DNA from 4 places in the Pantoea folii genome. Region 3 is predicted to be linked to each of the others. Evidence: predicted binding sites of a transcription regulator. Region 3 holds the regulator's gene; each other region holds the start of a gene.
The links. Region 3 encodes CRP, which controls carbon source genes, mostly activating them, when cyclic AMP is high. Its sites were predicted from a motif close to ATGTGANNNNNNTCACAT; they were not measured.

Region 1: a site for CRP is predicted at 4,998-5,015, ahead of AC1MDE_RS19395 (glycine dehydrogenase). Genes of this name have one in related genera too.
Region 2: a site for CRP is predicted at 5,428-5,445, ahead of AC1MDE_RS10385 (PTS mannitol transporter subunit IICBA). Genes of this name have one in related genera too.
Region 4: a site for CRP is predicted at 4,984-5,001, ahead of AC1MDE_RS18520 (NupC/NupG family nucleoside CNT transporter). Genes of this name have one in related genera too.

What each region holds. Positions count from the first base shown of each region.
Region 1 is NZ_JBWXON010000018.1:43,632-51,627, forward strand. It holds gene fbp (class 1 fructose-bisphosphatase) at 1-697, opposite strand, end outside; gene mpl (UDP-N-acetylmuramate:L-alanyl-gamma-D-glutamyl-meso-diaminopimelate ligase) at 864-2,219, shown strand; gene yjgA (ribosome biogenesis factor YjgA) at 2,331-2,879, opposite strand; gene pmbA (metalloprotease PmbA) at 2,996-4,336, shown strand; gene cybC (cytochrome b562) at 4,526-4,912, shown strand; gene AC1MDE_RS19395 (glycine dehydrogenase) at 5,167-5,505, shown strand; gene AC1MDE_RS19400 (SFCGS family glycine-rich protein) at 5,523-5,879, shown strand; gene AC1MDE_RS19405 (DUF4312 family protein) at 5,882-6,181, shown strand; gene AC1MDE_RS19410 (DUF4311 domain-containing protein) at 6,207-6,983, shown strand; gene AC1MDE_RS19415 (DUF4310 family protein) at 6,996-7,643, shown strand; gene AC1MDE_RS19420 (amidohydrolase/deacetylase family metallohydrolase) at 7,804-7,996, shown strand, end outside.
Region 2 is NZ_JBWXON010000007.1:80,818-88,813, forward strand. It holds gene AC1MDE_RS10360 (ABC transporter substrate-binding protein) at 1-721, shown strand, start outside; gene AC1MDE_RS10365 (ABC transporter permease) at 739-1,680, shown strand; gene AC1MDE_RS10370 (ABC transporter permease) at 1,683-2,564, shown strand; gene AC1MDE_RS10375 (gamma-glutamyltransferase family protein) at 2,574-4,172, shown strand; gene AC1MDE_RS10380 (DUF3053 domain-containing protein) at 4,446-5,159, shown strand; gene AC1MDE_RS10385 (PTS mannitol transporter subunit IICBA) at 5,639-7,573, shown strand; gene mtlD (mannitol-1-phosphate 5-dehydrogenase) at 7,668-7,996, shown strand, end outside.
Region 3 is NZ_JBWXON010000022.1:43,419-51,414, forward strand. It holds gene AC1MDE_RS21785 (LacI family DNA-binding transcriptional regulator) at 1-290, shown strand, start outside; gene AC1MDE_RS21790 (LysE family translocator) at 292-894, opposite strand; gene AC1MDE_RS21795 (hydrolase) at 955-1,971, shown strand; gene AC1MDE_RS21800 (YheU family protein) at 1,974-2,192, shown strand; gene AC1MDE_RS21805 (phosphoribulokinase) at 2,254-3,123, shown strand; gene AC1MDE_RS21810 (OsmC family protein) at 3,167-3,571, opposite strand; gene crp (cAMP-activated global transcriptional regulator CRP) at 3,875-4,507, shown strand; gene AC1MDE_RS21820 (YccS/YhfK family putative transporter) at 4,566-6,641, shown strand; gene argD (bifunctional acetylornithine/succinyldiaminopimelate transaminase) at 6,642-7,862, opposite strand; gene AC1MDE_RS21830 (aminodeoxychorismate synthase component II) at 7,950-7,996, opposite strand, start outside.
Region 4 is NZ_JBWXON010000016.1:127,074-135,069, reverse strand. It holds gene AC1MDE_RS18540 (rhodanese homology domain-containing protein) at 1-885, opposite strand, end outside; gene AC1MDE_RS18535 (cysteine dioxygenase family protein) at 878-1,468, opposite strand; gene AC1MDE_RS18530 (ABC transporter substrate-binding protein) at 1,465-2,448, opposite strand; gene AC1MDE_RS18525 (LLM class flavin-dependent oxidoreductase) at 2,448-3,536, opposite strand; gene AC1MDE_RS18520 (NupC/NupG family nucleoside CNT transporter) at 3,729-4,919, opposite strand; gene AC1MDE_RS18515 (Nramp family divalent metal transporter) at 5,289-6,530, shown strand; gene AC1MDE_RS18510 (DUF2502 domain-containing protein) at 6,591-6,938, opposite strand; gene mgrA (L-glyceraldehyde 3-phosphate reductase) at 7,098-7,996, opposite strand, start outside.

The DNA.
Region 1 (7,996 bases), on a different contig from region 3:
GCTTGGTGGCGATATCCTCTTCCTGACAGAACTTCAGGTATTTCTTCACGCCCTGCGGGAAGCGAATGTAGTTACCTTCGTTGATGGAGTAGGTGTAGCCTTTCTCCGGGAAGGTCATGCGCTCATGGCTCAGACAGAACACGCCCAGGGACGGATCGTAAGTAAACGCATGCACGCCCACACCGGTGGTGTAAACCATCATGGTGGAAGAACCGTAAACCACGTAACCGGCCGCAACCTGCTTGTTGCCCGGCTGCATAAAGTCAGCTTCGGTGATCGGCGTACCCGGCTCACTGATGCGGTGGTAGATGGAGAAGATGGTGCCGACGGAAACGTTCACGTCGATGTTGGAAGAGCCGTCCAGCGGATCCATCAACACCACGTATTTACCGTCTTCTGAGCCTTCAAAGATGACGAACTCATCTTCTTCTTCGGAAGCGATACCGGCAACCACACCACGCGCTTTCAGGGCAGCTTTCAGTTTTTCATTCGCGAAGAGGTCCAGCTTCATCTGCTGTTCGCCCTGCACGTTTTCCACGCCGCTGGCACCGAGGATATCCACCAGACCCGCTTTGTTGATGTCGCGGTGGATAATCTTGGCTCCGAGCTTAATGGAGGAAATCAGCGCCGTCAGTTCACCTGTGGCGTGTGGAAAGTCGTGTTGCTTCTCGACGATGAATTCGCCTAACGTTTTCATAACACATTCCCTGAATCTACGATGGAGTGGCAGCAGCTTTAACACGCTACCAACGTATGAGCGCAGTTTAGCCGATTGAACTTTAAAAACCATAGTCCTAATCCGTTTCTTCCCACTCTGCTCGGGGTTACACTGTGCGCCGAACTTTTGAGTAATGGATCTCTTTATGCGTATTCACATCCTTGGGATTTGTGGCACTTTCATGGGCGGACTGGCAATGCTGGCCCGTTCGCTAGGGCATGAAGTGACCGGCTCTGACGCCAATGTCTACCCGCCGATGAGCACCTTGCTGGAACAGCAAGGCATTGAATTGACAGAAGGTTATGATGCCAGTCAGCTCGATCCGCAGCCGGATCTGGTGATCATTGGCAACGCCATGACGCGCGGCAATCCGTGTGTGGAAGCGGTACTGGAACGTAACATTCCTTACCTCTCTGGCCCGCAGTGGCTGCATGATTTCGTGCTGCGTGACCGCTGGGTCCTGGCCGTGGCCGGAACCCATGGCAAAACTACTACCGCAGGCATGGCAGCGTGGATTCTGGAGGCCTGTGGCCTTGAACCGGGCTTTATCATCGGTGGGGTGCCAGGAAACTTCGAGGTTTCGGCAAAATTAGGAAAAAGTCCATTCTTCGTGATTGAGGCGGATGAATACGACAGCGCGTTCTTCGACAAGCGTTCCAAATTTGTCCATTACTGCCCGCGCACGCTGATCCTTAACAATCTCGAATTCGATCACGCCGATATCTTTGATGACTTGCGCGCGATTCAGAAGCAGTTCCACCATCTGATTCGCATCGTGCCGGGCCAGGGCAAAATCCTGCTGCCGGAGCACGATAACAATCTTAAGCAAGTGATGGCGATGGGCTGCTGGAGCGAGCAGGAAACCGTCGGCGACAACGGCAACTGGCAGGCGAAAAAACTGACGCCGGACTCTTCGCACTGGGAGATCTGGCTGGACGGCGAGAAAGTCGGTGAAGTGAACTGGGCGCTGGTCGGCGAGCACAACATGCACAATGGCCTGATGGCGATTGCGGCCGCGCGTCACGTCGGGGTGAAACCGGTGGATGCCGGTGAAGCGTTGAGCAGCTTTATCAATGCGCGCCGTCGTCTTGAGCTGCGTGGTGAAGTGAATGCCATCAAAGTGTATGACGATTTTGCCCATCACCCCACCGCGATTCTGGCCACGCTGGCGGCGCTGCGCAGCAAAGTCGGTGGTACCGCGCGTATTCTGGCGGTACTGGAGCCGCGATCCAACACCATGAAGATGGGCGTGAGCAAAAACGAGCTGGCCCCCTCTCTGGGTCGCGCCGATAACGTGTTCCTGTTCCAGCCGCACCACATTCCATGGCAGGTGTCTGATGTCGCGGAAGCCTGCATCCAGCCGGCGAAGTGGAGCGCGGATATCGATACGCTGGTGGAAATGGTGGCAAAAGAAGCCCAGCCAGGTGATTCCATTCTGGTGATGAGTAACGGCGGGTTTGGTGGCATTCACCAGAAACTGCTGGAGAGATTGGGACGTTGATGGCGTGGCGACCCTTTAATCGGGGTTGCCACTGGGTTTGATGACGCTCTGTTAACCGCCCAAACTAAAAAGGGTCGCCCACTGGCGACCCTTTTTATGCACGCGGCAAACTTACGCCTCTGCCAGCTCGCGCAGATACTGGAAGATCTGACGGGTGGCTTTCGGTGGTTTGTTAGCGGCTTTCTCTTTCTGCGCATTACGGATCATGGTGCGCAGCTGCTGGCGATCGGCCTGCGGATAGAGGTTAATCACTTCTGCGATCGCATCATCACCTTTCTCGATCATGCGATCGCGCAGTTGCTCGAGTTTATGGAACAGCGCAACCTGCTGGTTATGGCGGTTCTTCAGCTTATCCAGTGCCTGACGAATCGGATCTTCATCGCGCGCGCGCAACATCTTACCGATCAGCTGCAACTGGCGGCGACGGCCTTCCTTTTTTATACGCTGTGCCAGCTCAATGGCGGCACGCAGATCATCGTCGAGTGGAATTTTGTCGAGGGAGTTTTTCCCCAGATCAACTAACTCGGCGCCCAGGCGTTTCAGCTCTTCGGCGTCGCGTTTAATTTCGCTTTTGCTGACCCAGATAATCTCTTCGTCTTCATCTTCTTCGTTTTGATTATCTGGCACATCGTCGAGCCAGTCATCGGGCTGCTTGGTCATCTCTTGGCTCCCTAAAAAAAAGAGGCTAATCCTACCAGTTTATCGGGCGACTGCGAAATTGTTCTCTGAGTCTGATAGACTCAATGAATTCATACTTAAGATTAGACGGCAGGTCGATGAACGTATCTACTCAGGTTGCAGAACAACGTAAAGTGTTAGAACAGGCTGTCGCGCAGGCGCTGGAACTGGCGAAAGCCAGCACTGATGGAGCAGAAGTCGCGGTGACCAAAACCACCGGCATCGGCGTCAGTACCCGCTATGGAGAAGTGGAAAACGTCGAATTTAACAGCGATGGTGCCCTTGGCATCACCGTCTATCATCAGAATCGCAAAGGCAGTGCCTCTTCAACCGACCTCAGCCCGGATGCCATCAAACGTACCGTGCAGGCGGCGATCGACATTGCGCGTTACACCTCGGTTGATCCTTTTGGCGCCCCGGCCGATCCCGATCTGCTGGCGTTTGAAGCGCCGGATCTCGATCTTTACCATCCGTGGGAGATCGACGCCGATCGCGCTATCGAATGGGCTGCACAGGCCGAACAGGCATCGCTGCAGGCTGACAAGCGCATTACCAATACCGAAGGCGGCAGCTTCAACAGCCACGTCGGCATCAAAGTGTTCGGTAACAGCCACGGCATGTTGCAGAGCTACTGCTCCAGCCGCCATTCGCTCTCCAGCTGTGTGATTGCCGAGCAGGATGGCAACATGGAGCGCGATTACGCCTACACCATCGGCCGTTCCATTGACGATCTGCAAACTGCGGATTGGGTGGGACAAGAGTGCGCACGTCGCGTGTTGTCACGCCTGGCGCCGCGCAAGCTGCCAACCATGAAAGCGCCGGTGATCTTCGCGCCGGAAGTGGCGACGGGTCTGTTTGGCCATCTGGTCGGCATGATCAGCGGCGGTAGCGTCTATCGCAAAGCGACCTTCCTGCTGGATTCACTCGGCAAACAGATTTTGCCTGAGTGGCTGACGATTGAAGAGAAGCCGCACCTGCTGAAAGGGCTGGCGTCTACGCCATTCGACAGCGAAGGCGTGCGTACCCAGGCGCGTGACATCATCAAAGATGGCGTGCTGCAAAACTGGCTGCTGACCAGCTATTCGGCACGCAAGCTTGGCCTGCAGAGCACCGGCCATGCCGGCGGCATTCACAACTGGCGCATTGCGGGCCAGGGGCATAGCTTTGAAGATATGCTGAAGCAGATGGGCCGTGGTCTGGTGGTCACCGAAATGATGGGCTCCAGCGTGAGTGCCATGACCGGTGACTATTCCCGCGGTGCCTCAGGCTTCTGGGTTGAGAACGGTGAAATCCAATATCCTGTGAGTGAGATCACAATTGCGGGCAACCTCAAGGATATGTGGCTCAATATGGTAACGCTCGGTAACGACATTGAAACGCGCAGCAATATACAATGCGGGTCGGTGCTGCTGCCGGAGATGAAAATCGCCGGACAATAAAGACATCGCTTCATGAAAGCAGCCCACGTGGCTGCTTTTTTTTTGCCAATAATAATACCCTCAATCATTCGCGTTAAAGGAAGGTGGCAAGTCAATGAATTCTCAGGAGCTTACATGAGTAACTGAGTTCAGTGAGCGCAGCCAATGCACCTGGAACGTGAAGGATGACGGGTAAATAAGGATATTTTTATGCGTAAGCATGTGATTGCAATGTTGTCTCTCTCGCTGTTGTTCTCCTCGGCTAGCGTATTCGCCGCTGACCTGAAGAATGATATGGATACCCTGAAAGATGGCCTGAGCGTGGTGAAAAAAACCTCCGATGCTCAGGAAATGCAAACCGCGCTCGGCAAGATGCGCCAGGCGGCGGAGGATGCTAAAAAATCCACGCCGGAAAAACTGGAAGGTCAGGCTGCCGATAGCGCCCAGATTAAGGATTATCATGCTGGTCTCGATTCTCTGATTGCGCAGATTGATGTCGTCGATCAGTTGGCCAAAGCCAACAAGCTCGATGAAGCCAAAACTGAAGCGAAAAAGTTGGAAAATATTCGTAACGCCAACCATAAGAAATTCCGCTGATAACCCGGCCAGCCCTGTGGCTGGCCTTATCTCCTCTCGCATTCCCTCCGTTTAAACGCATCGATTTCCGGCATAACCCGCATTTTTGTGACCTGTTTCGCACACTTCATGCGTAGTGCGATCTGGCGCACACACGCCCGTGGGATTTCCACTTTGAGGTGGAAAAGATGCGTCTCCACAGCCTGAAGCGGAAAGCGTAATTTCTTTCTAACGCGAATTATCTCTAATTATCCGCAGTAAACAGGAGTAGCAAGGTGAGGAGTGAAGCTGTCCCGCTGAAACCGAGTACGCCAGAAGCCATTCAGGCGTTGGCGGATAACACGTTGAAGCAGATTGCGGCGATCTACGCCGCGCACCACATCGAAGCCAATGCCGTGCAGCAGCAAATGCTGGCCTCGCATGTACGGGCGATGGCAGCGCGTTCCCTCACGGGAGAAGCCTTGCCGGAAGTGGAAGCCGAACTGTTTGAAGATATCTCGCCAGAAACCATGGCGCTGGCACAGCAGGTGGTCGATCTGTTTGGCAATCTGCCCAAAAAAGAAGCCTGGTTGTTATCGGTGCATATCGAAGTGGCGAAATCCAACGAAGCATAAATCGAGAGGAATTGAACATGGTAACAGTCGTGATTGGTGATCGTCTGGGTAAAGGTCAGAAAGTCGCAGCCGGTATTGAGAAAGCAGGCGGTCGTGCCGTGGTGGTGCCGGGCGTCGCAGCGGATATGAAGCTGGGCGATGTGATGAAAGCGGAAAACGCCGATTTCGGTATCTCCTTCTGCGGCAGCGGCGGCGCGGGTGCCATCACTGCACAGAACAAATATGGCTACAAAGCCAAACACGGTATGCGTTCGGTTGATGAAGGCGTCACCGCCATTAACGAAGGCGCCACCGTGCTGGGCTTTGGCTTTATGGATAAAGAAGAGCTGGGTGAACGTCTGGTGCAGGCCTGGAATAAAAAACACGGCAGCTAAGCATGAAACAGCAACACGAGACGCAGGTAACGGTGCAGGGCAAAGGCGACAGCAAAGCGAAAGCCTTTTCCGATGCACTGAGCAAGGTGCAGCAGCAAGTGCTGCGCACCAGCCAAAAGATTCTGTTGCGCATTGAACCCATAGATGTGCGGGTGCTGCGCGCGCAGGAGAGCGTACGCACAGAGAAGTTCTTGTTCTTCTTTCTGGCGCGCGAACGACGGAATTACAGCGTCGAGCTGGAGATTACCGTCAGCGTCACCGTGATCGACACCGATAAGGTGGATTTCATCGCGACGAAATAAAAACGACAACAAAGGGTACAACAACATGTTTTTAATCATTTTGTTTAAGTCGTTGATCATTGGTGGATTGGTTGGCGTTGGGGTAGGTGCGGGCGCAGCGCGCATGTTCCACGCACCGACCACCCAGGGTATGGGCGCGTTTCGTACCTTGGGTGAACTCAATTCCTGTGAAGGCGATCCTGCATCGCACTTCTCCTTTGGTCTTGGCTTCTTCTTTAACGCCTGGGCATCGTCTGTGGCGGCAGGCTCCTTCACACAGGACGTTGACCACCGCATTCTGCCCAACTGGGGCGCGGCTGCGTTGATGGTGAAAAATCGTAACGTCGCGGAAACCCTGCACAACCCGAAACGCATGGCGATTGCCTGCGGCATCATCGGCATGATCGTGGTGGCGTTCCTCAACAGTACGGCTTCTGCGGTGCCTGCAGCGTTGCAGGTTACGGCGGTTAAAGTACTGGTGCCGGCGGCCAACCTGCTGGTGAACACCGTAATGCCAGTGATCTTCTGGCTGGCAGCAATTGATGCCGGCAAGAAATCGGGCTTTTGGGCAACCATCTTCGGTGGTCTGGCACAGTTGATCATGGGCAATGCCGTGCCGGGTCTGGTGCTGGGTATCCTGATTGGTAAAGGCGTGGAAGAGAGCGGCTGGAACAAAGTCACCAAAGTGATGATGTTCGCGATTGTGCTGCTGTTCGCTCTGAGCGGCTTCTTCCGTGGTTTCGACATGAAACTGCTGCAATCCTTCCAACTTGGCATTCCTGGCTGGCTGGACATGATTCACAACAGCCTGAGCGGCAAATAAGGAGCCTTGAGCATGAACGAGACCGAAAACAAAGGGTTCTGGTACGCCGACTGGTCTTTCCCGATCTTTGTTGGCCTGCTGTCCGCCGGGGTGTTTGCCGGTACGCACATGTACTACCTGTACGGCATCGGTGCATTTAACGAAGTGGCGTTTGTTTCGATGCTGCGTTCCGGCATGGAAACCGGCGTGTATGGTGCGGTGGCGGCGTTTGGTGCCAGCTTCCTGTTTGCCCGCATCATCGAGGGTTCGCTGGTCGGGATTCTGGATATTGGCGGTGCGATTCAAACCGGTGTCGGGCTGGGCGTTCCGGCTTTGCTGCTCGGTGCAGGCATCGTGTTCCCGGTGGCGAACTTTGCCGCATCACTGGCCACGGGCCTGGTGGTGGGTTTAGCGATTGGTTATCTGATTATCCTGGCGCGTAAGTTCACTATCAATCAGAGCGATTCCACCTACGGTGCGGACGTGATGATGGGCGCAGGTAATGCTTCCGGCCGCTTCCTTGGGCCGTTGATTATCCTGTCTGCGATGGCGGCATCGATTCCGATTGGCATCGGTTCGCTGGTGGGTGCGTTGTTGTTTTATCTGTGGAACAAACCGATCACCGGTGGCGCGATTCTCGGCGCGATGGCATTAGGCGCGATGTTCCCGGTTTCGCTGTAAAGCTGTCACCGATTTAACGGTCGCCCTTCACGGCGACCCTACGATTGAACAGTGCATTCTGTGTGGAGGCGCATTGATGACCCCACACAGATGTGATGCAAATTCCGTAGGGTGCGTATTGATGCGCACCGGGCTGAATGCAGGTTGTTAAGGAGTAAATATGTTTGATCTGATTCTGCGCCGCGCGCGTTTGTGCGACGAACAGCTGGTGGATATCGCCATCCAGCACGGCAAGATTGCTGCGGTCGGCGACGTCAGCGGTTCAGCTCAGCAGGAGCGCGATTTAGCAGGGCGCTACTACGTCAGTGCGGGCTGGATCGACAGCCACGTGCACTGCTATCCCAAATCCCCGA
Region 2 (7,996 bases), on a different contig from region 3:
GGGCATTACCTTCAACATCAATAACGGCAAGGTTGACGCCAACAGCCCGCTAAAAGATCCGCGCGTACGTGAGGCCTTCTCGCTGGCGATCGATCGCGATGCGCTGAATCAGGTGGCGTTTGAAGGCTTATATACCCCATCCAACCAAGCCTTCTCGCCGGTCAGTGCCTATCACGTCAACACCCCAATCAGTACACGCGATGTGGAGAAAGCCAAAGCGTTGCTGAAGGCGGCGGGTGTCACCACGCCGCTCAATCTGACGCTGCTGGTCACCAACAATCCAACCGCACAGCAGGTCGGCCAGGTGATTCAGGCGATGGTCGGTGAAGCGGGCATTAACCTCAACTTGCAGATGAGTGAGTTCGCCAGCTTGTTGGATCGTCAGCAGCGCGGCGATTACCAGCTCAGCTTATCTGGCTGGTCCGGCCGTCCCGATCCCGATGGCAGCATCTACTCGTTTATCAACAGCAAAGGCACGCTCAACGACGGCCGCTACAGCAATCCCCAGGTTGATGAGTGGCTGAACGCCGCACGTCTTACCAACGATCAGGCGCAGCGCCAGGCGTTGTACACCAAGGTGGTGAATCAGCTGCAAACCGATATGCCAATCGCCTATCTCTATTTCGAGCCGCGCATCTTCGGCATGACGAAAAAACTGCAGGGCTTTAAAGCCTGGCCTGATGGCTTAGTACGCCTCGCGGGTGTGAGCATGGCGCAGTAAACCGCTGAGGAGCGATGATGCTGGAACTGATAGTTAAACGCTTACTGCTGGCGATCCCCACGCTGCTGCTGGTGAGCATCATGGTGTTTGCGCTGCAAAAGCTGCTGCCGGGCGATCCGGTGCTGGCGATGGCGGGTGAGGAGCGCGATCCTGCGGTCATCGCACAGCTGCGGGCGGAATATCACCTGGATGATCCGATTCCCACGCAGTATTTCTCGTGGATCGGCAATGCGCTGAAGGGTGATCTGGGCATGTCACTGCGCACCAAAGAGCCGGTGACCTCGCTGATCGCCAGTAAGTTGCCGGTAACGCTGGAGCTGTCCCTGCTGGCGATGGTGATTGCGCTGGGGATTGGCATCAGCATGGGCATTATCGCGGCGGTGCGCAAAGACACCTGGGTCGATCACACCACCAATTTTGTCGCGCTCTCCGGCATATCGGTGCCGCATTTCTGGCTGGGGATTCTGCTGATCCTGCTGTTTTCCGTGCATCTGCAATGGCTGCCAGCCTCAGGCTTTGTCCCCATCAGTGAAGATGTGGCGCAGAACCTGAAAACGCTGCTGCTGCCCGCTTTAGTGCTGGGGACTGGCCTCGCCGCCACACTGATGCGCCATACACGAGCATCGATGATCAGCGTGCTAAAGGCCGATTACATCCGCACCGCGCACGCCAAAGGTCTGCTGGCCCCCAAAGTGGTGCTGAAACATGCCTTCCGTAACGCGCTGATGCCGATCGTCACGCTCACCACCTTGCTGTTTGGTGAGCTGTTGGGCGGTGCGGTGTTAACCGAGCAGGTTTTCACCCTACCCGGTTTCGGCAAGATGATTGTCGATGCGGTGTTTAACCGTGATTACGCGGTGGTACAAGGTGTGGTGCTGGTGGTGGCGATCGGCTTTCTGCTGCTGAATCTGCTGGCCGATGTGCTCTATCTGTTAATCAACCCGAAAATGCGAGGCTAACCATGAGCGAGGTGTTAACAGCAGGCGCAGTGCCTGCGGTCACAAAGCCTAACCGCCGGGTGCTGAAGAAATTTCTGCGTAATAAGAGTGCGCTGATCGGCGCAGTGATCGTGCTGCTGTTTGTAGCCGTGGCGTTGCTGGCCCCCTGGCTGGCACCGGCCGATCCGATCAAGGCAAACTTCCTTGCCGTGCGCAAAGCGCCCTCCGCGCTGTTCTGGTTGGGGACCGATGAGCTGGGCCGCGATATTCTGTCGCGTCTGATTTGGGGGGCGCGCACCTCTCTGCTGGCGGGCTGCATCTCCGTGATGATCGCCATTTTGATTGGCGTGCCGCTGGGCTTAATTGCCGGTTACTGGCGGGGGTGGTGCGATGGCATTATCTCGCGCTTTATCGAAGCGCTGCTCGCCTGCCCGTTTCTGATTCTGGCGATTGCGTTGGGCGCTTTCCTCGGACCAAGCTTATCCAATGCAATGATCGCCATTGGGCTTTCCGCCATGCCCATCTTTGCTCGTCTGACGCGCGGCCAGGTGATTGCCATCCGCCATGAAGAGTATATCGACGGCGCGCGCGCCATCGGTTTGCCGGACCGCTGGATCATCCTGCGTTATGTGCTGCCCAACGTGCTGTCGCCGATTCTGGTACAGGCCACGCTGGCGATTGCCTCGGCGATCATCACGGAAGCCAGCTTGTCATTTCTCGGCCTTGGCCAGCAGCCGCCGTCACCTTCCTGGGGTGCGATGCTGAACACCGCAAAAGGCTATCTGGAGCAGGCACCCTGGATGTCGATTTTCCCTGGATTGGCCATTTTTCTCACTGTGCAGGGCTTCAATCTGCTGGGTGACGGACTGCGCGACGCACTTGATCCGCGCAATGACTCACATTAAGGAACCGTTATGAGCGATTTGGATTTCAACGTTAGTTATGTCTCGCACCGCGCCCCAATGATGGGCCGCAATGCGGTTGCCACGTCTCAACCGCTGGCCGCACAGGCGGGGATGCGCATGTTGCAACAGGGTGGTAATGCGGTAGATGCGGCGATTGCTACGGCGATGGCGCTCACCGTGCTGGAACCCACCGGCAACGGCATCGGCAGTGATGCGTTTGCCATTATCTGGGATGGGAAAGCGCTGCATGGCTTAAATGCCTCCGGTCGCTCCCCCGCCAGCTGGAATGCAGAACGCTTTGCCGGACAGAGCACCATGCCGGAAATCGGTTGGGAAGCCGTGACCGTACCGGGCGCGGTTTCTGCCTGGGTCACGCTGGCCGAGCGCTTTGCCACGCTGCCGCTGACCACACTGGCACAACCGGCGATCGAGTACGCCCGCGACGGCTTCCCGGTTTCGCCGCTGATCGCCCATCTGTGGCAGCGCGGCTACAACAAACTGAAGTCTCAGCCGGGTTTTGTTGAGTGTTTTGCGCCAGATGGCCGACCGCCGCGTGCTGGTGAGCTGTTCCGTAACCCGGCGCAGGCCGCCACACTGCAGAAAATCGCCGAAACCAGGGGGGAAGCCTTCTATCGGGGCGATCTGGCGGAGAAAATGGTGGCATTTGCCGGGCAGCACGGCGCGGCACTGAGCATGACCGATCTCAACAACCATCGCGCCGATTGGGTGGATCTGTTGTCACGCCCGTTTGCCAACGGTTCAGTGCAGGAGCTGCCGCCCAACGGTCAGGGTATCGCCACTCTAATTGCGCTCGGCATTCTGGAGCAGTGGGACATTGGCAGCTACACGCCTGATTCCGTGCCGTGGCTGCACTTGTCGATTGAAGCGATGAAGCTGGCGCTGGTCGATCTGGATCGTTACGTCACCGATTACGACCATCTGGAATTCCCGGCAGAGTTGCTGCTGAGTGACAGCTACCTCAAGCAGCGCGCTCAGCTCATCAATCCTGACCAGGCCGGGGATTTTACCTTCGGCTCCCCGCAGCAGAGCGGCACCGTGTATCTCTCGACTGCCGATGCTAGCGGCATGATGGTCTCCTTTATTCAGTCCAACTATATGGGCTTTGGTTCAGGCGTGGTGGTGCCGGGCACCGGCATCAGCTTGCAGAATCGCGGCTGCGGCTTCTCGCTCGATCCGCACCATCCGAACGTAGTGGCCGGTAGCAAACGTCCGTTCCACACTATTATTCCGGCGTTTGCGCTGGATGCGGCGGGACAGCCATTGATGTCGTTTGGCGTGATGGGCGGCCCGATGCAGGCGCAGGGGCACTTACAGCTGGCGTTGCGCATCATGCAGCACAAGCAAAACCCGCAGGCAGCGATTGATGCGCCGCGCTGGCGTGTTGAGCAAGGCCGTGCGGTAGTGGTGGAACCGGGTATTGACCGTAATGTGCTGGCGAAACTGCGCGAGATGGGTCACCAGATTTCGGTGGAGGATCCATTACAGAGCTACAACTTCGGCGGTGCACAGGCGATTGTGCGTGACCCGCAGGGCTTCTACATAGCCGCCACTGAAAGCCGGAAGGATGGGCAGGCGCTGGTGTTTTAAATCACAATCTGGCGGCATCAGTGCGGACTGCCAGATGCCGCCAGGTGATTTCAGCCTTTGGGTTCGGTTTTTGCCTGCGTTCGTTGGTGTCGATGGAGTACAACCTCCAGGGTCGACTACCCGCACATTTCTTTCATGACCTTAATCCGGCGCGCCAGAGTGCGCCTTTTCCCACAGTTTGCCGCACCTCAACCCGTTGTACACGCCAGGCCATTGCACTATCCTTTAGGACCATTCCCACCGAATCGAAATTAGCCATAACAGGAGTTCAACATGGCGTCAGGATTATCCCGCATCTGGATGCGTACCGGCATGCTTATGATCAGCGCACTGGTTGTGCTGCAACTTACCGCCTGTGGCGATAAAGAAGGCGATCAGCGTAAAGCTTTCACCGATTTCCTGCAGAACACCGCGATGCGTAGCGGCGAACATCTGCCAAGCCTGAGCGAAAACCAGAAGCAAACCTTCGGTAACTACGCCAGCGACTACGCCATTTTGTATGGCTTCTCACAGCAGGCCAATCAGGCGGTTGAGCAAGGCATGCGCCCTGTGGTTGATGAACTGGCTGCGATTCGTGTGCCACAAGATTATCTGACCCGTCGCGATAGTCTGCGTCAGGCGAGCGGCAACCTCAGTGTGCTGTCACAGCAGATTCAGAGCGCCAAAATGCAGGCCGACAGCAGTAAAGCCACGCTGAAGCAGCCTGACGATCTGAAGAAAGTGTATGACAGCGTCTACGCCAAAGTGGTGACGCAGCCAGCGGGTACACTGATTCCGCTACTGCCTCAGCTGCAGGCGTTGAGCCAGGCGGCGGTGCAAACCGGTGATTATCTGCAGTCGCAGGGCACGCGTGTGACCTTCAATGACGGTGGCGTTCAGTTCCCAACGCAGGATCAGGCCACGCAGTACAACACCCTGATGAGCAACCTTTCCAGCAATGCTCAAGCCCTGACTCAGGCACAGAATGCTGTGCAGGGTGGTTTGTAACCTCGCTTTGAATGCGTTCAGGGGCGACTAACAGGTCGCCCTTTTCCTGACATACTTTTCATTGCATCTTTCAGATTTTTCGTCACTTCCTTACACCTTACTTATCTGCATCGCTATTGTGTGATCTGACGCATTTTCAACCAAAAATAGTTTGTGATCTCAATCACACTTATGAAACAAACCTGAGAGCTGCAAAGGTGACTTAAGTCACATTTATCCCGTTGTTTTGCTTAAAATTTCGCCTTCGTACTTTTCTTACACTCTATTTATGTGATCTTCATCACCTTATGGCACCCTGACCACCCCAATTTTGAGTGATCTGCATCACACTTATCCCGGATGCTACGCAGCGTAATAAACTAGTGCTAGAGTCCGCGTGCATACAGTGATGCCACGGCCCGCGCCGGAACGGCTCAATAAAAGTCTTAACAAAAACAACCGCGCTCTTATTGCAGCGCGTCTCAATAAGGGGTGGGTTTATGTCCTCATCAGCGAAGGTCAAGGTCCAGAGCTTTGGTCGCTTTCTGAGTAACATGGTGATGCCAAACATCGGTGCGTTTATCGCCTGGGGTATCATCACAGCACTGTTCATCCCAACCGGATGGATTCCAAACGCAACGCTGGCGAAACTCGTCGGCCCAATGATCACTTACCTGCTGCCATTGTTGATCGGTTTCACCGGTGGACGTCTGGTGGGCGGCGATCGCGGTGGCGTGGTCGGTGCCATTACCACCATGGGTGTGATTGTCGGTGCAGATATGCCGATGTTCCTCGGCGCGATGATTGCCGGTCCACTGGGCGGCTGGGCGATCAAAACCTTTGACCGTATGGTTGATGGTAAAATCAAAAGCGGCTTTGAGATGCTGGTTAACAACTTCTCAGCCGGTATCATCGGTATGCTGTTGGCGCTGCTGGCGTTCATCGGCATCGGTCCATTGGTTGAAGGTCTGTCACACATTCTTGCGGCGGGCGTAAACCTGATGGTGCAGAACAACCTGCTGCCACTGACTTCTATCTTTGTTGAACCGGCGAAAATCCTGTTCCTCAATAACGCCATCAACCACGGTATCTTCTCGCCACTGGGTATCCAGCAGGCTAGCGAAGCCGGTAAATCCATCTTCTTCCTGATTGAAGCGAACCCAGGCCCAGGTATGGGTGTACTGGTTGCCTACATGATTTTTGGTCGCGGTAGCGCTAAGCAGTCTGCAGGCGGTGCGGCAATCATCCACTTCCTCGGTGGTATCCATGAAATTTACTTCCCGTACGTGCTGATGGCGCCACGTCTGCTGCTGGCAGTGATCCTCGGTGGTATGACAGGCGTGTTTACCCTGACCGTACTGAACGGCGGTCTGGTGTCTCCAGCGTCTCCGGGTTCTATTCTCGCAGTACTGGCGATGACGCCAAAAGGCGCATACTTCGCCAACATCGCGGCCATCATCGCGGCGTTTGCCGTCTCCTTCGTGGTCTCTTCAATCCTGCTGAAAACCAGCAAAGTAAAAGAAGATGACGACATCGAAGCTGCGACTCAGCGTATGCGTGATATGAAAGCGCAGTCGAAAGGTCAGGCCGTTGCCGGTTCTCCGGTTATCGCCGATGCCAACAGTGTTGATGTGAGCCACGTGCGTAAAATCATCGTGGCCTGTGATGCCGGTATGGGTTCCAGCGCCATGGGTGCAGGTGTGCTGCGTAAGAAAGTGCAGGATGCCGGCCTGAGCAATATCTCGGTCACCAACAGTGCGATTAACTCACTGCCGGGCGATGTGGATCTGGTGATTACCCACCGCGATCTGACGGAACGTGCGATGCGCCAGGCACCGCAGGCGCAGCATATTTCGCTGAACAACTTCCTCGATAGCGCGCTGTATAGCAATCTGACTGAACGTCTGATCGCCGCTAACCGCAGTGAAGCACATCGTGAAACCGTGCAGACCACGCTGGCAGACAGCTACGACGATGGCAGTGCTAACTTGTTTAAATTGGGCGCGGACAACGTGTTCCTGGGCTTGAGCGCCAACAACAAAGAGCAGGCGATTCGCTTTGCTGGTGAGCAGTTGGTGAAAGGCGGTTATGTCCAGCCAGAGTACGTTGAAGCGATGCTGGAACGTGAAAAGCTGACCCCGACCTATCTCGGTGAGTCTATCGCTGTGCCGCACGGCACCGTGGAAGCCAAAGATCGCGTGCTGAAAACTGGCGTGGTGTTCTGCCAGTACCCTGCGGGCGTATTGTTTGGCGAAGAAGCCGATGACGTGGCGCGCCTGGTGATTGGTATTGCGGCTCGCAATAACGAACACATTCAGGTGATTACCAGCCTGACCAACGCGCTGGATGATGACAGCGTAATTGAGAAGCTGGCGAACACCACCAGCGTTCAGGATGTGCTGGATCTGCTGTCAGGTAACACCGCGAAAGCGTAATACCACGTTTTAACTTCCCTGGGGCGGGCAAGCCCGTCCCACATTTCCGGGGCGGATTTGCCCGCCCTTTCGTCATTTGATATGGGTCAAATTTATGAAAGCGTTACATTTTGGAGCAGGTAACATCGGTCGCGGTTTTATCGGTAAGTTGCTGGCTGATGCCGGTATCGAACTGGTCTTCGCGGATGTGAATCAGGTGGTTCTGGATGCCCTTAACGCCCGTCATGAGTATCCGGTTCATGTAGTTGGCGAGCAGGCAAAGGTCGAAATCGTTACCGGCGTTAGCGCAGTGAACAGCACCAGCGACGACATCGTCACGCTGATTGCTGAGGTTGATATCGTTACCACGGCGGTTGGTCCGCAAATTCTGGAGCGCATCGCAGGCGGTGTGGCGAAAGGTCTGGCCAAACGCAGCGACAACGG
Region 3 (7,996 bases):
GACCGGAGCGACCAGACGCCGTGTTTGCAGTCTCAGATGTGCTGGCGGTTGGCGTGATTCACGCCGCGCTGGAGGCCGGATTGCGCATTCCGGAAGATCTCGCTGTCGTGGGGTTTGATGGTATTCCCTTCACCAGCAGCCTCAATCCACCGCTGACCACCATCGAACAACCGATGAATCGGCTGGGTGCACGCAGTGTTCAGCTGCTACTGAACCGCATCCGCCAGCCGCACAGTGACGTGGTGCGTGAAGTGTTACCCTGGAAGCGCGTTGAACGCGCCTCCAGCTAACTCAACGCCAGATCAGCAGTACACAGGCGGCAGTGAGCGCACCCATCGCCAGGTTGAAGATTTTCCACGCGCGCGGGCTGCGCAACAGACGGCCAATCAGCGAACCAAATCCCATCCAGATAACACCGGATACCACATTGACCAGCGCCATACCGATACTGATGGCGATCACCGAATGCAGATACGCATCGCCCGCCAGGCTAAAGCTGGCTACCGCGCCCAACGCCATCAGCCAGGCTTTTGGGTTGATCAACTGTAGCAGGCCACCCTGCCAGAACGGCATCTGCTTGACGTTGGCATCTTCAGTTTCCAGCTTCTCGTACTCCGCGGTGGCAATTTTCCACGCCAGCCACAGCAGGTAGAGGCTACCGGCAATCTTTAGCACCAGATGCAGAGAGGGATAAAGCAGGATCAAACCACCGATGCCAAATGCCACCATCAGCAACATGACTTGCATACCAATCATGATACCAATGAGCAGCGGGATGGTGCGCAGGAAGCCAAAATTAGCACCTGAGGCGGTAAGTAACATATTATTGGGCCCTGGCGTGATGGCAGCGACCCAAAGAAAACCCAACATTGATAAAAAAAGACTCAGTTCCATGTATATTCGGGTGCTCCTCACCCAGTAAAGCGGACAACCCATCGAAGCTATCAGCGAGTTATGCATCAGACAAGCCTTTACCCAAGCTATTTTGATCGCCTGAACGGCGAGCGATTTACACCGCTGCGCGGATTCAGTAACGCGCATCTGCAAACCCTGCTGCCGCGCATACTGCGTCGGCGCGTAACCCTGCGTCCGCACTGGCAGCGACTTGACCTGCCGGACGGTGATTTTGTCGATCTCGCGTGGAGCGAAGATCCAGCACAGGCGCGTCACAAACCGCGCATGGTGATGTTCCATGGCCTGGAAGGCAGCTTCCGTAGCCCGTATGCGCATGGCCTGATGCAGGCGTGTCAGGCGCGTGGCTGGCTGGCGGTGGTGATGCACTTTCGTGGATGCAGCGGCGAGCCGAATCGTCTGGAGCGCATCTATCATTCCGGTGAAACCGAAGATGCGACCTTTTTCCTGCACTGGTTGCAGCGCGAATGGGGCACGGTGCCGACTGCAGCAGTGGGCGTTTCACTCGGTGGCAATATGCTGGCCTATTTATTGGGCATGCACGGGAATGATGTGCCTGTGGATGCCGCCGTCGCCATCTCGGCACCCTTTGCGCTCGAACCCTGTAGTGAAAAGCTCGATGCTGGCTTTTCTCGTTTCTATCAGCACTATTTACTGACCAAGCTGAAACAGAACGCTACGCGTAAACTGCTGGCCTGGCCCGGCACACTACCGGTGGAACTGAGCCAGTTGCGCGCATTTCGCCGCATTCGTGAGTTTGATGATGCGATTACCGCACGGGCGCACGGTTTTCTGGATGCCAACGACTATTATCAACGTGCCAGCGCTATGCCGCTGCTCACGGGCGTGCGCAAGCCGCTGCTGATCATCCATGCCAAAGACGATCCCTTTATGACCGATGCAGTAATCCCGCAGCCGGCGCAACTGTCGCCTTCCATTGAATATCAGCTGACACAACAAGGCGGGCACGTTGGCTTTGTTGGCGGTACGTTAATGAAGCCGAAAATGTGGCTGGAACAGCGTGTGCCTGACTGGCTTTCAACCTATCTGGATGTGTGATCGTGATTATTCCCTGGCAAGAACTTGAAGTCGCAACACTGGAAAACCTGATTGAAACTTTCGTGCTGCGCGAGGGAACCGACTATGGTGAGCAGGAGCGCAGCCTGGAACAAAAAGTCGCCGACGTGCGCCGCCAGCTGGAGCGCGGAGACGTTGTGCTGGTGTGGTCGGAACTGCATGAATCCGTCAACATTATGCCGAAAGGCGAGTTTCGCGGTTAATGCACCGCGCAGTAATTCGTGGTAACAATGCTCATCGCCCGACTTCACAGGGAGTTCTGTTATGTCAGCCAGGCATCCAATCATTGCCGTGACCGGTTCCAGCGGTGCCGGTACCACGACCACCAGCCTCGCCTTCCGTAAGATTTTCCAGCAGCTGAATCTGCATGCTGCGGAAGTGGAAGGTGACAGTTTTCACCGTTATACCCGTCCAGAAATGGATATGGCGATCCGTAAGGCACGCGATCTGGGCCGTCATATTAGCTACTTCGGTCCGGAAGCCAATGACTTCGGGCTGCTGGAACAGACGTTTAAGCATTACGGAAAAACCGGGCTGGGTGAGTCGCGCAAATATCTGCACACCTACGACGAAGCGGTGCCGTGGAATCAGGTGCCGGGCACCTTTACGCCCTGGCAGCCGCTGCCGGAAAACACTGACGTGCTGTTCTATGAAGGATTACACGGTGGCGTGGTTACACAGCAGCACAACGTCGCCGAGCATGTCGATTTGCTGGTCGGCGTGGTGCCGATTGTCAATCTGGAGTGGATTCAAAAGCTGGTGCGCGACACCAGCGAGCGCGGCCATTCCCGTGAAGCGGTGATGGATTCAGTGGTGCGTTCAATGGAGGATTATATCAACTTCATCACGCCGCAGTTCTCGCGCACCCACATCAACTTCCAGCGTGTACCTACGGTGGATACGTCAAACCCATTTGCCGCACGTGAAATTCCCTCACTCGATGAAAGCTTTGTGGTGATTCACTTCCGTGGACTGGAAGGCATTGCTTACCCTTACCTGCTGGCGATGATCCAGGGCTCGTTCATTTCGCATATGAACACGCTGGTGGTGCCGGGCGGCAAAATGGGGCTGGCAATGGAGTTAATCATGACGCCACTGGTGCAGCGGCTGATTGAAGGTAAACGGATTGAATAATCCAGAAATTCTGTAGCGGCGGCCGTTTGGCCGCCCACTTATGTTATCGCTCAATCACTTCGTAACTGTGCGTCATTTTCACACTATTGCCGAGCATGATCGCCACCGAGCAATACTTCTCCGCCGACAGATCGACGGCCCGCGCCACCGCTTTATCGCTTAGCGCTGTGCCGCTAACGATAAAATGCAGGTTGATTTGCGTAAAAATACGTGGCGCTTCTTCCCGGCGCTCGGAGGTGAGTTTCACCTCGCAGTCAGCCACATCATTTCGGCCTTTTTGCAGGATCGATACCACGTCAATCGCGCTACAGCCGCCTGCTGCCATCAAAACCATCTCCATCGGGCTTGGCGCTTTGTCACCCGAGTTACCGTCCATTAATACCTGATGGCCTGATGAGGATTCTCCGAGAAAGGTCAGCCCTTCCACCCATTTCACTCGTGCCTGCATTATTCTTTCTCCTGAAGTGGCGGTTTTGCCGCCAGAGTACGCTTTCACTTGATAAACAGCAATCCAGACTCTTCCGCCTGTTGCTGAAGCGAGACAACAGAAGACAGCTTGCAAAAGCTGTGCTACAAACAGTGCTGAAAATATTTTCGTCATCACAGACGAAGGCGGGAAGAATCAAAAGCGTAGCTTAAGAATCACCCGGAAATAATTTTCCTTTACTGGAAACGCTCGACGATTACACCGCCTGACAGGGAAAACTGCCCCCTGTGTTTTGGGCACGATTACAACAGAGGATAATAGCGAATGGTTCTCGGCAAACCGCAAACAGACCCTACACTCGAATGGTTCCTGTCCCATTGCCATATTCACAAATATCCGTCCAAAAGCACGCTCATCCATCAGGGTGAGAAAGCGGAAACGCTGTACTACATCGTGAAAGGTTCCGTTGCGGTTCTGATCAAAGATGAAGAAGGCAAAGAGATGATCCTCTCCTACCTCAATCAGGGAGACTTCATCGGCGAACTCGGCCTGTTTGAAGAAGGCCAGGAACGTAGTGCCTGGGTACGTGCTAAGACTGCCTGCGAAGTGGCTGAAATTTCCTACAAAAAATTCCGTCAGCTGATTCAGGTAAACCCGGATATTTTAATGCGACTTTCGTCGCAAATGGCGCGTCGTCTGCAAGTCACCTCCGAGAAAGTGGGCAACCTTGCCTTCCTCGATGTGACGGGCCGTATTGCGCAAACACTGCTTAATCTGGCGAAACAACCCGATGCGATGACGCACCCCGACGGGATGCAAATCAAAATCACACGTCAGGAGATTGGTCAGATCGTGGGTTGCTCACGCGAAACCGTGGGTCGTATCCTGAAAATGCTGGAAGATCAGAACCTGATCTCCGCACACGGTAAAACCATCGTCGTCTACGGCACCCGCTAATTTCTTATCACCCACGGCGTGATGGCAACATCGCGCCGTTTTTGTTTGCGATGAGCTGATGTGGCGCCGAATCATCTATCATCCTGAGGTCAACTACGCACTGCGGCAAACGCTGGTGCTGTGCCTGCCTGTGGCACTAGGCTGGCTGTTTGGCGATCTGCAAAAAGGCCTGCTGTTCTCCTTAGTGCCTGCCTGCTGCAACATGGCGGGTCTCGATACCCCGCATAAACGCTTCTTTAAACGCCTGATTGTCGGCGGCTCCCTGTTTGCCACCGCCAGTTTTCTGATCCAATTTCTCACCAGTGACGCCATTCCGTTACCGCTGATCCTGTTTGTGCTGCCGCTGCTGATAGGCGTGACCGGCGAAATCAGCCCGCTGCACGGTCGCTTGTTGCCCGCCACACTGATTGCCGCCATCTTTAGCCTCAGCCTGGTAGGACGCATGCCCATGTGGGTGCCGCCGCTGCTGTATATCGGCGGCACGCTATGGTATGGCCTGTTTAACTGGTTCTGGTTCTGGCTGTGGAAAGAGCAGCCGATGCGCGAAACGCTCAGTCTGCTGTATCGGGAACTGGCGGATTACTGCGATGCCAAGTACACCTTGCTGACGCAGCTCACCGATCCGGAAAAAGCGCTGCCGCCGCTGCTGGCGCGTCAGCAAAAAGCCGTTGACCTGATCACCACCTGCTATCAGCAGATGCACATGCTCTCTGCCAGCCGCGATAACAGCCACAAGCGCCTGACGCGGGCTTTCCAGGTGGCGCTTGATTTGCAGGAGCACATCTCGGTGAGCCTGCACCAGCCGGAAGAAGTGCAAAAGCTGGTCGAGCAGAGTCACGCCGAAGCGGTGATCCGCTGGAATGCCAAAACCATCTCTGCGCGTCTGCGCCTGTTGGCCGATGCCATTCTCTATCATCAATTGCCCGATCGCTTCCACATGGAAAAGCAGCTCGGCGCGCTGGAAAAAATTGCGCGCCAGCATCCCGACAATCCGGTGGGCAACTTCTGCTATTACCATTTCAGCCGCATCGCCCGCGTGCTGCGCACCCAGAAACCTTTATACACCCGTGACCTGATGGCCGATCGCCAGCGCCGTTTGCCGCTGTTCCCGGCGCTGCGCAGCTATCTTTCGCTCAAGTCCGCTGCATTGCGCACCGCGGCTCGTATTTCGGTGATGCTGATGTTCGGCAGTGCGCTGGCGCTGTTCTTTAATATTCCCAAGCCTTACTGGATTCTGATGACCATCATGTTTGTCAGCCAGAATGGCTACAGCGCCACACGAGTGCGTATCCAGCACCGTGCGCTGGGGACCTTTGCCGGATTGCTGATCGCCGCAGGATCGCTACGGCTCGAAGTGCCCGAATCGATCACCCTGCTGTTTATGCTGGCCATCACCCTCGCCAGCTATCTGGTCACGCGCAAGTATTACGGCTGGTCGATGATTGGCTTCACCGTGACGGCGGTGTATTCGCTCCAGCTGTTGTCGCTGAACGGGGCGCAGTTCCTGCTGCCGCGCATGATGGATACCCTGATGGGCTGCCTGATCGCCTTTGCCGGTATGATCTGGCTGTGGCCACAGTGGCAGAGCGGATTACTGCGCAGCAACGCGCATGATGCGCTGGAGGCTTATCAGGAAGCCTTGCGGATGTTGCTGGGGCCGGAGCAATCTCCTGAAAAGCTGGCTTACCAGCGCATGAAGGTCAATCAGGCGCACAATGCACTGTTCAACTCACTGAATCAGGCATCGAGCGAACCGGGCTTCAACGCGCAGTACCTGAAAGATATGCGCATGTGGGTCACCCACAGCCAGTTCATTGTGGAGCATATTAACGCGATGACGATCCTGGCGCGTGAGCACACCATGCTGACGCCGAAGCTGGCGGAACGCTATCTGCAATCCTGTGAAATTGCGCTGCAGCGCTGTCAGCAGCGACTGGCGTATGACGGGCCAGGCAATGACAGCAATATTCTGGAAGCGCCGGAGAATATGAATGAAGGGCCGGTAACGATTGTCGAGCAGCATGTGAAGCGCATCCTGCAACACCTGAATGTGATGCACACCATCTCTTCACTGGCCTGGAGCCAGCGACCACATCACGGCCGCTGGCTGAAAGTTTTACGTCCGAAAGGATGATTACGCCGCCAGCACTTTCTCAATCGCTTGGGCGAAACGCGCCATCCCTTCTTCGATGTCAGTCGGCTCGATCACCAGTGACGGCACAAAACGAATCACATCAGTGCCTGCGGTCAGAACCATCAACCCTTCTGCTGCCGAGGCATTGAGGATATCGCGCGCTTTACTGGCGTGCTGTGGCTTCAGCGCTGCGCCAATCAGCAAACCTTTGCCGCGAATCTCACTGAAAAGATCATATTTGCTGTCAATCGCCTGCAGTGCCTCAACGAACTGCTGACGACGAGCTTCCACGCCACCCAGCACTTCTGGGGTGTTGATGATGTCCAGAGCCGTTTCAGCAATCGCACAGGCCAGCGGGTTGCCGCCGTAAGTGGTGCCGTGCACGCCGGGCGCCATCACTGAGGCGATTTCATTGGTGGTCAGCATCGCACTCACCGGGAATCCGCCGCCCAGCGCTTTGGCGGTGGTGATGATGTCTGGCTTGATGCCGTAATGTTCGTAGCTGAACAGCTTACCGCTACGACCCATGCCGCTCTGCACTTCATCCAGCACCAGCAGCGCTTTATGCTCATCGCATAGTGCACGCAGGCCCTGCATGAACTCTTGAGTTGCCGCCACCACGCCGCCTTCGCCCTGAATCGGCTCGACAACAATCGCGCAGGTATGATCATCAATCACCGCTTTTACCGCATCCAGATCGTTAAACGGTACATGGACGATATCTGCCGGCTTTGGACCAAAGCCGTCGGAGTATTTAGGCTGGCCGCCAACGGAAACGGTAAACAAGGTACGACCGTGGAACGCGTTGTGGAAGGCGATGATTTTGCTTTTGAACGGGCTGTGTTTTTTGCAGGCGTAATAACGCGCCAGCTTAAAAGCAGCTTCGTTAGCTTCCGCGCCGGAGTTGCCAAAGAAAACGCGATCGGCAAAGGTCGCTGCAATCAATTTGCTCGCCAGACGCAGCGCCGGTTCGTTGGTGAACACGTTGCTGGTGTGCCACAGGGTTTCGCCCTGCGTTTTCAGCGTTTCCACCAGCGCCGGGTGGCAATGGCCTAAAGCAGTCACCGCGATACCGCCGGAGAAGTCGATATACTCTTTGCCCAGCTGATCCCAGACTCGGCTGCCCTTGCCTTTTACCGGCACGAACTGCGCTGGTGCATAAACAGGCAAAATCACGTTATCGAACGTTTCCCGGGTTACCGCTAGTTTTTCCGCTGCCATTGCCGACCTCATTGGGTTATTTATTGAGCTGAAGTGAAATTATAATCACAAAATATGCATAAAAAATCACACGAAGGCAAACATAAGTTACGCGTTGAGGAAATTAGCCAATAGCTGATGGCCCTGCTCGCTGA
Region 4 (7,996 bases), on a different contig from region 3:
CGACGCATATTCGTCTGCATCACGCACGTCGAAAAGGTAAGTGGTACGCGGTTCCTGTTGCCAGCGCTTGAGCGTTGCCAGCGGGATACGCTCTACGCCTGCGCGATCGGCAATGCCTCGTGCATTACTCGCCGCCTGGCGCTGTGCCGTTTCGCTGGTTTCACCGTAGCGGCGCGACTGACCTTTATCCAGATCGTGTCCTGCCAGCGTCCAGCCAATCGTGCCGTTGCGCAGCGCAAACACCGGATTACGGATACCGGCATTCACCAGCGACTGGGTGCCGATGATGCTGCGCGTGCGGCCCGCACAGTTCACAATCACCGTGGTTTCCGGTGATGGCGCGAGATCACGCACGCGCAACACCAGCTCACCGCCCGGTACGCTGGTGGCGCCTGGAATGCTCATGGTCTGGTATTCATCAAAGCGACGCGCATCCAGCACCACTACATTGGCGTCGCTGTTGATTAAGCTGTGCACTTCATCAGCTGACAGGGAAGGGGTGTGATTGTGATGTTCAACCAGTTCACCAAAGGCTTTGCTCGGTGAATTGACATCAATAAACAGCTCACCGCCGGCTGCCTGCCAACCCGTTAAATCCTCTTTTAACAGCGCCACATTGCTATAGCCCAGCGCGGCAATACGCTCTGCTGCTGCCTGCGCCAGACCCTCGTCGTTATCATATAAAGTGATGGAGGTTGTGGATTGTGGAATGCGGTCCAATAGCTCCAGCTCCAGTTTTGAGAGCGGGATATTCACCGCAAACAGCGGATGGCCGGTGGCAAACAGTGCTTCGTCGCGCACATCAACAATCGCCACTTCCTGCTGCTGACGCAGAGCCTCAAGAATGTCCTCCGCCTGGCGGAAAGGGAAAACGGTTTTACTCATGTGATAGATCCCAAATGTTCGGTAAGTAACGGTTGCTGTAACCGGAGATAAACTGTTTTTCACTGCCGTCTTCGCGATACACCGCGCGTTTTACCGCGCCAATGTTGGCGCCATACACGTGGATGCTGATTGACACGCGATCGTCATAGGCATTGCTGACGCGATGGATATCGCCCACGGTAGGAGAGACGGCTTCGACACTGCCGGGATCGAGCCGTATCGGCGCACCATCCGGTTGCAGGCCGTTCTGCCCGGGCTGCCAGGATTGCGAAATCTCCGCGCCACGCAGCATGCCAATTAATCCCCAGACGCGATGGTCGTGAATCGGCGTTTGCTGGCCTGGCCCCCAGACGAAGCTCACCACGGAGAAACGCTGTCGGGCATCGGCATACAGCAGATATTGTTGATAGTGTTCGGGATGCGGCTGGGTATAAGCCTCGTCCAGCCAGTCGTCATGCCGGATCAGTTCGCCCAGCCAGGCGCTGCCCTGTTGTAGAACAGTGGCTTCATCGGGATTCTGGTCGAGCAACGTAGCCAGATTACCGACAAAGTCGCGTAAACGATGATGCTGATAGGCACTCATGATTTATCTCCCGGCGCGCTTTTGGCGACCTGATTGGCCTGAGCAGACAGGCTAAAATCAAAGGCTTTGCTGACATCGATCGCTTTCGGCAGCACCTGATAGCGATGGAAGAAGTCAGCCGATTTTTGCAGGGTGGGGATCAGGCTGGCATCAAACACCAGCGGTCGAATGTGCGCATCGGCTATCCAACTGCTGGTGATGTTGGTGGGCATATTGAGTGTTTTACCCAGCACGCTGGCGAACTCCTGCGGATGTTGCTGCGCCCAGATTTGTGCCTTAGCCAGGCGCGCCAGCAGATCGGCAATGGCTTTATGTTTACCTGCATCATTGATCGCTTCGTCACGCGCCAGCGCATACGAATAGCCCGACATAATGCCTTTGCCACCGCCGTCAGCGACGCGCACCGTACCATCCACAGCAGTGGAGGTGGCGATATACGGCTCCCACGGCGCCCACGCGGATACGGCGCCGGAGGTCAAGGCGGCTCGGCCATCAACAGGTCCAAGGAATCGCAGCGTGACATCGTCTGGTTTTAATCCCGCACGCTCCAGCAAGCCAAGCAGCAGATAGTGACCCCAGCCACCACGATTTACTGCGATTTGCTTACCTTTCAAATCCTGTAAACGGTGAATTCCGGCATCGGGACGGGTCAGCAGCGCGATACTGTCAGGATTGTTTTGCCATGCGCCTACCGCTTTCACCGGCGCGCCAGCCGCAAACACAAACAGGAACGGCAGATCGCCGGTGAAACCGACATCCAGTGCGCCGGCATTTAATGCTTCCTGCACCGGTGCACCCGAATCAAACGCCGTCAGTTTCAAATCGTAGGGCAGATTATTGAGTTCGCCCGACGCTTTTAACGCGGCAAAACGATCCCCCTTAACATCGCCCAGGCGCAGTGTGACTTTATCAGCGGCGAACAGCGGATTGAGCGTGGAGAGTGCCAGCGCAACACCGGTAAACAGTGCAGCCAGCCGCATCAGGCGCTCCTTTTGTCAGCGGCGTTAAGCGCTGCCACTTTCTCGCGCGTCAGCGGAATCAGCTCCTCACCATATTCCACCGCATCATTCAATGGATCGAAGCCGCGAATCAGCACGCTGTGAATGCCGAGGCGATAGTAGTCTAGCAGCGCGTCGGAAACCTGATCGGCGGTGCCTACCAGTGCGGTGGAGTTGTAGCCGCCTTGCACCAGTTTAGCCACGCCGGTCCATAGCACTTTGTCCAGGCGATCGCCTTCATTGGCGGCAGCCAGCAAACGCTGGGCGCCAACGCTTTGCGGCTTGGGTTTACCAAAGGCGAAGCCGGTCTCTTGCAACTGCTTCTCGGCCAGTTCACGGATATGCTCGGCACGTTCCCAGGCCTCTTTCTCGGTTTTCCCGACAATCGGACGGAACGAGATATTGAAATCAATCTCACGCCCGTGCTGAGCCGCAGCGGCTCGCACATTGCGTACCGTCTCTTCCGCCCCTTTCAGCGGTTCGCCCCACAGGGCAAAGACATCGGCATGGCGCGCAGCGACATCAATCGCTTCCTGAGACGATCCACCAAAGTATATCGGCAGCTTTTTCTGCGCAGGTTTGATGGCGGAAAACGCCTGCTCAGCCTGGTAAAAATGTCCCTTGTGATCATAAGGCTGGCTGGATTCCAGACTCTGCTTCAGCACGGCAAGAAACTCATCGCTGCGCGCATAGCGTTCGGCTTTATTCAGGAAGTCACCATCACGACGCTGCTCGACATCGCTACCGCCGCTGATGATATGCACGGCCAGCCGACCATCGGTCAGTTGATCCAACGTTGCCAGCTTGCGTGCGGCCAGTGTCGGTGCGACAAAGCCCGGACGGTGTGCGAGCAGGAATTTTAGTGTTGAGGTGTGTGCCGCAGCATGTGCGGTCACCAGAAAGCCGTCGGGTTGATCGGACCAATAGCCCACGAGAATGCGATCAAATCCCGCTTCTTCATGGGCGCGGGCGAAACGCGCGATGTAATCTTTATCGAACAGCGGACCGCTGGCGGGAATGATTTCGGAAGCCAGGCGGTGGCCAATCATGCCAAGAAATTGAATGCTCATACGATTCTCCAGATGTGACGTTATGGAGAAAAGCTACGGGCGCAGGCAACCGGGACGGAAATTCAATATTGTGCAAAGGTTTTGCGTCAGGTGGGGAAGCGGCGAATGACGGGGATAAAAGGGGTGAAATGCAAGATAGAACAGAAAGGCATAATTAAGAAGAGAAGGGCGAGCCGCAGCTCGCCCTGAACATCAGAAGGCCAGAACCAGACCGGCGATAGCGGCAGAGAGCACGCTCACCAGGGTTGAGCCGTACAGCAGTTTAAGGCCGAAGCGAGAAACCACGTTACCCTGTTCTTCGTTCAAGCCCTTAATCGCACCCGCCACAATCCCGATAGAGGAGAAGTTAGCGAAGGAGACGAGGAACACAGACAGGATTCCTTCTGCGTGCGGTGACAGCTGACCAGCAATCTTCTGAAGATCCATCATCGCCACGAATTCGTTAGAAACCAGTTTGGTTGCCATGATACTGCCAACCTGCAGCGCTTCACTGGACGGCACGCCCATCACCCACGCAAACGGATAGAACACGTAACCCAGCACACCCTGGAAGCTGATGCCGAAGATCAGATCAAACAGCGCGTTCAGACCTGAAATCAGGGCGATAAAACCAATCAACATGGCGGCAACGATGATCGCCACTTTGAAACCGGCAAGGATATATTCGCCCAACATTTCGAAGAAGCTCTGACCTTTGTGCAGATCCTGCAACTGCAGATCTTCTTCGCTATCGACGCGGTAAGGGTTGATCAGTGACAACACAATGAAGGTGCTGAACATGTTCAATACCAGCGCGGCCACCACATATTTCGGCTGCAGCATAGTCATATAAGCGCCGACGATGGACATGGAAACTGTCGACATTGCCGTAGCAGCCATGGTGTACATGCGACGCTGTGACATTTTGCCAAGGATATCTTTATACGCGATAAAGTTTTCTGACTGTCCCAAAATCAGAGAGCTTACGGCGTTGAAGGATTCCAGTTTGCCCATACCGTTGACTTTTGACAGCACGGTACCGATGCCGCGGATCACCCAAGGCAGGATACGGAAATGCTGCAAAATACCGATCAGCGCGGAGATAAACACGATCGGGCACAGAACATTCAGGAAGAAGAACGCCAGGCCTTTGTCGTTCATGTTGCCGAATACGAAGTTAGTCCCTTCGGCAGCATACTTCAGTAGATGGTCAAACAGACCCGCGAACCCTTTGACGAAGCCAAGGCCAGCTTCAGAGTTAAGGAAGAACCACGCCAGCAGAACTTCGATCACCAGAAGCTGAACGATGTAACGAACGCGGATGCTTTTACGATCGTGGCTGACCAGCAAGGCCAGTACGGCTACCACCACTAATGCCAAAAGAAAGTGCAAAATATGGGACATGTCGGCTCCAAATTTGAGGAGGGTTGTATTTTGTTGCGTATTCTATGTAACGCGTTACTTAAAAACGAGATCAAAACCACATTATAAGTATTCGGTATCGACAAATTTCTAAGAATAGTCTCACCGCTCACAACCTCTTCACAAAGCCTTCACAAGAAATATCCACAAAAACATTGTCTATAAAATAACCCGGGAGTAGAGTGATTCCTGTTGCAAACATTTTGGCAAGAACTGGCTTTACCGCAAGGTATAGCAATGGCTATACTTCATAGCACCATCTATTATTACGATAACTATAATCAAATTTCACTTGCCTTGAGCGCCCGTTAAGCTGCATGGGTCAACAAGCGTTAGGACAGGGTCCACACTATGTCAGAAAGTCGCACCGCTGAGCGCGCCGCTCGCGGAGCCAGAAAAATCAAGCTCGCGCTGCTTGGCCCTGCCTTCATCGCGGCAATTGGTTATATCGATCCCGGTAACTTTGCCACCAACATTCAGGCGGGTGCGGCCTACGGCTACAAACTGCTGTGGGTGGTGGTCTGGGCCAATGTGATGGCGATGCTGATTCAGCTGATGTCAGCCAAACTTGGCATCGCCACCGGTAAAAACCTTGCCGAGCATATCCGCGATCGCTTTCCACGCCCGGCAGTGTGGTTCTATTGGGTGCAGGCGGAAATCATCGCCATGGCCACTGACCTCGCTGAATTTATTGGTGCGGCACTCGGCTTTAAATTATTGCTGGGGATTTCGCTACTACAAGGCGCCGTGCTCACCGGCGTCGCCACCTACCTGATTTTGATGCTGCAAAGCCGGGGGCAGAAGCCGCTGGAGTTGGTAATTGGCGGCCTGCTGTTGTTTGTCGCCGGTGCCTATATTGTTGAGCTGTTTTTCTCGCAGCCGAAAGTGAGTGAATTGGTCACCGGTATGGCGTTGCCTTCGCTGCCTACCTCTGACGCCGTGTTCCTCGCTGCCGGTGTGCTGGGCGCCACCATCATGCCGCATGTAATTTACCTGCACTCGGCACTGACGCAACACGGTAACATTGGCAGCAAAGCGGATCGCTACTCGTCCACTAAACTCGATGTGGCGATTGCCATGACCATTGCCGGCTTTGTCAATCTGGCGATGATGGCGACTGCGGCGGCAGCTTTCCACTTCAGCGGGCATACCAGCATTGTGGATCTCGACCAGGCGTATTTGACGCTGCAACCTTTGCTGGGCCGCGCAGCAGCCATTGTGTTTGGATTAAGTCTGGTGGCGGCAGGCTTGTCTTCTACCGTGGTGGGAACACTGGCGGGACAAGTCGTGATGCAGGGCTTTATTCGCTTCCATATTCCGCTGTGGCTACGTCGCACCATCACCATGCTGCCTTCCTTTATCGTGATCTGGGCCGGATGGGATCCAACGCGCATTCTGGTGATGAGCCAGGTACTGTTGAGTTTCGGTATCGCACTGGCATTGATCCCGCTGTTGGCCTTTACCGGCAACCGCGAGTTGATGGGCGATGAGATGGTCAATTCGCGCCTGATGCAAAACGCCGGACGCCTGATAGTGGTGCTGGTGGTGGCATTGAATCTCTATCTGTTGGTCGGTGAGGCGCTCGGCTGGTAACGCTTCGGCTGGTCAAGACGAAAAAAAGAAAATCCCGGCTATCAGGCCGGGATTTTTGTATTAGTGGTGGTGGTGATCATGCCTGTCATCATGACGATGGTCATGGCGCCAATGCTCACGGCGTTCCCGCTCATGCCAGCGGCGTTCACGCTCACGTTCGTAAGCCTGATGACGACGCCACTCTTCATGACGCCACCAGCGATGATCGTTGTAGCGATAACGGTCATTCCACCAGCGCGGCTCACGCCAGCGTCCGCCATCCCAATAGTAACCACGACGATCGCGATCGCCGAGATGCAGCGTGACACCCGGAGCCAATGTAAGGGTGGCGCTGTTGGCTTCTGCTGTGTGCATCGCCAGGGGTGAAAGTGTTGCCAGCAAGGCGGCAAACAAAATTGCACGTTTCATAACTTCTCCTTTTCAGTGGCTTATCACTGCCACCGTTGCGCTAGTGTGCCACATCGGTCCAGTGTTGCCTTGAGAGTGAGTCTGAAAACGTTGCGGGAAATCTGAATTGAGAATTTTCTGCTGCGGAAAATACCCGGCCTGAGCCGGGTAGGTAATCGTTTACACTAATATGTTATGAATCGCTTCGATCTCTTCAGTTGTCAGCTCGGGCTGGCTTAGCATCTCAACGGCATCATCAATTTGCGCAGTTTTACTTGCACCAATCAGCACCGAAGTCACGCGTGCATCACGCAGCACCCAGCTCAGCGCCATTTGCGCCAGCTTCTGCCCACGCTGTTGGGCGATCGCCTGCAGCTTACGCACTTTTTCCATCTTCTCTTGCGTCAACTGGCTCTCATTAAGGAATTTACTGCCGCTGGCGGCACGGGAATCCTCAGGGATGCCTTGCAGATAGCGATCGGTCAGCACACCACCCGCTAGCGGAGAGAATGCGATGCAGCCGACGCCATTATCACCCAGCACATCCAGTAGACCTTGCTCTTCCGGTGCACGTTCGAACATGGAGTATTTCGGCTGATGAATCAGGCAAGGTGTGCCGAGATCGCGCAGAATGGCAATCGCTTCGGCTGCTTTATCTGCCGGGTAATTGGAAATGGCGGCATACAGCGCTTTACCCTGGCGCACCACCTGATCCAGCGCGCGCATGGTCTCTTCCAGCGGCGTTTCCGGATCGGGACGGTGATGATAAAAGATATCGACATACTCCAACCCCATGCGTTTCAGGCTCTGATCCAGACTGGAAATCAGATACTTGCGCGAACCCCAGTCGCCGTAAGGACCGTCCCACATGGTGTAACCGGCTTTAGTGGAGATCACCAACTCATCGCGCAGCCCGGCAAAATCTTCGCGCAGAATGCGCCCGAAATTGGACTCCGCAGAACCCGGCGGGGGTCCGTAGTTGTTGGCGAGGTCGAAATGCGTGATGCCGCGATCAAAGGCGTGGCGCAGTAATTCACGGCTATTATCGACGCGTGTGCTGTCGCCAAAGTTGTGCCATA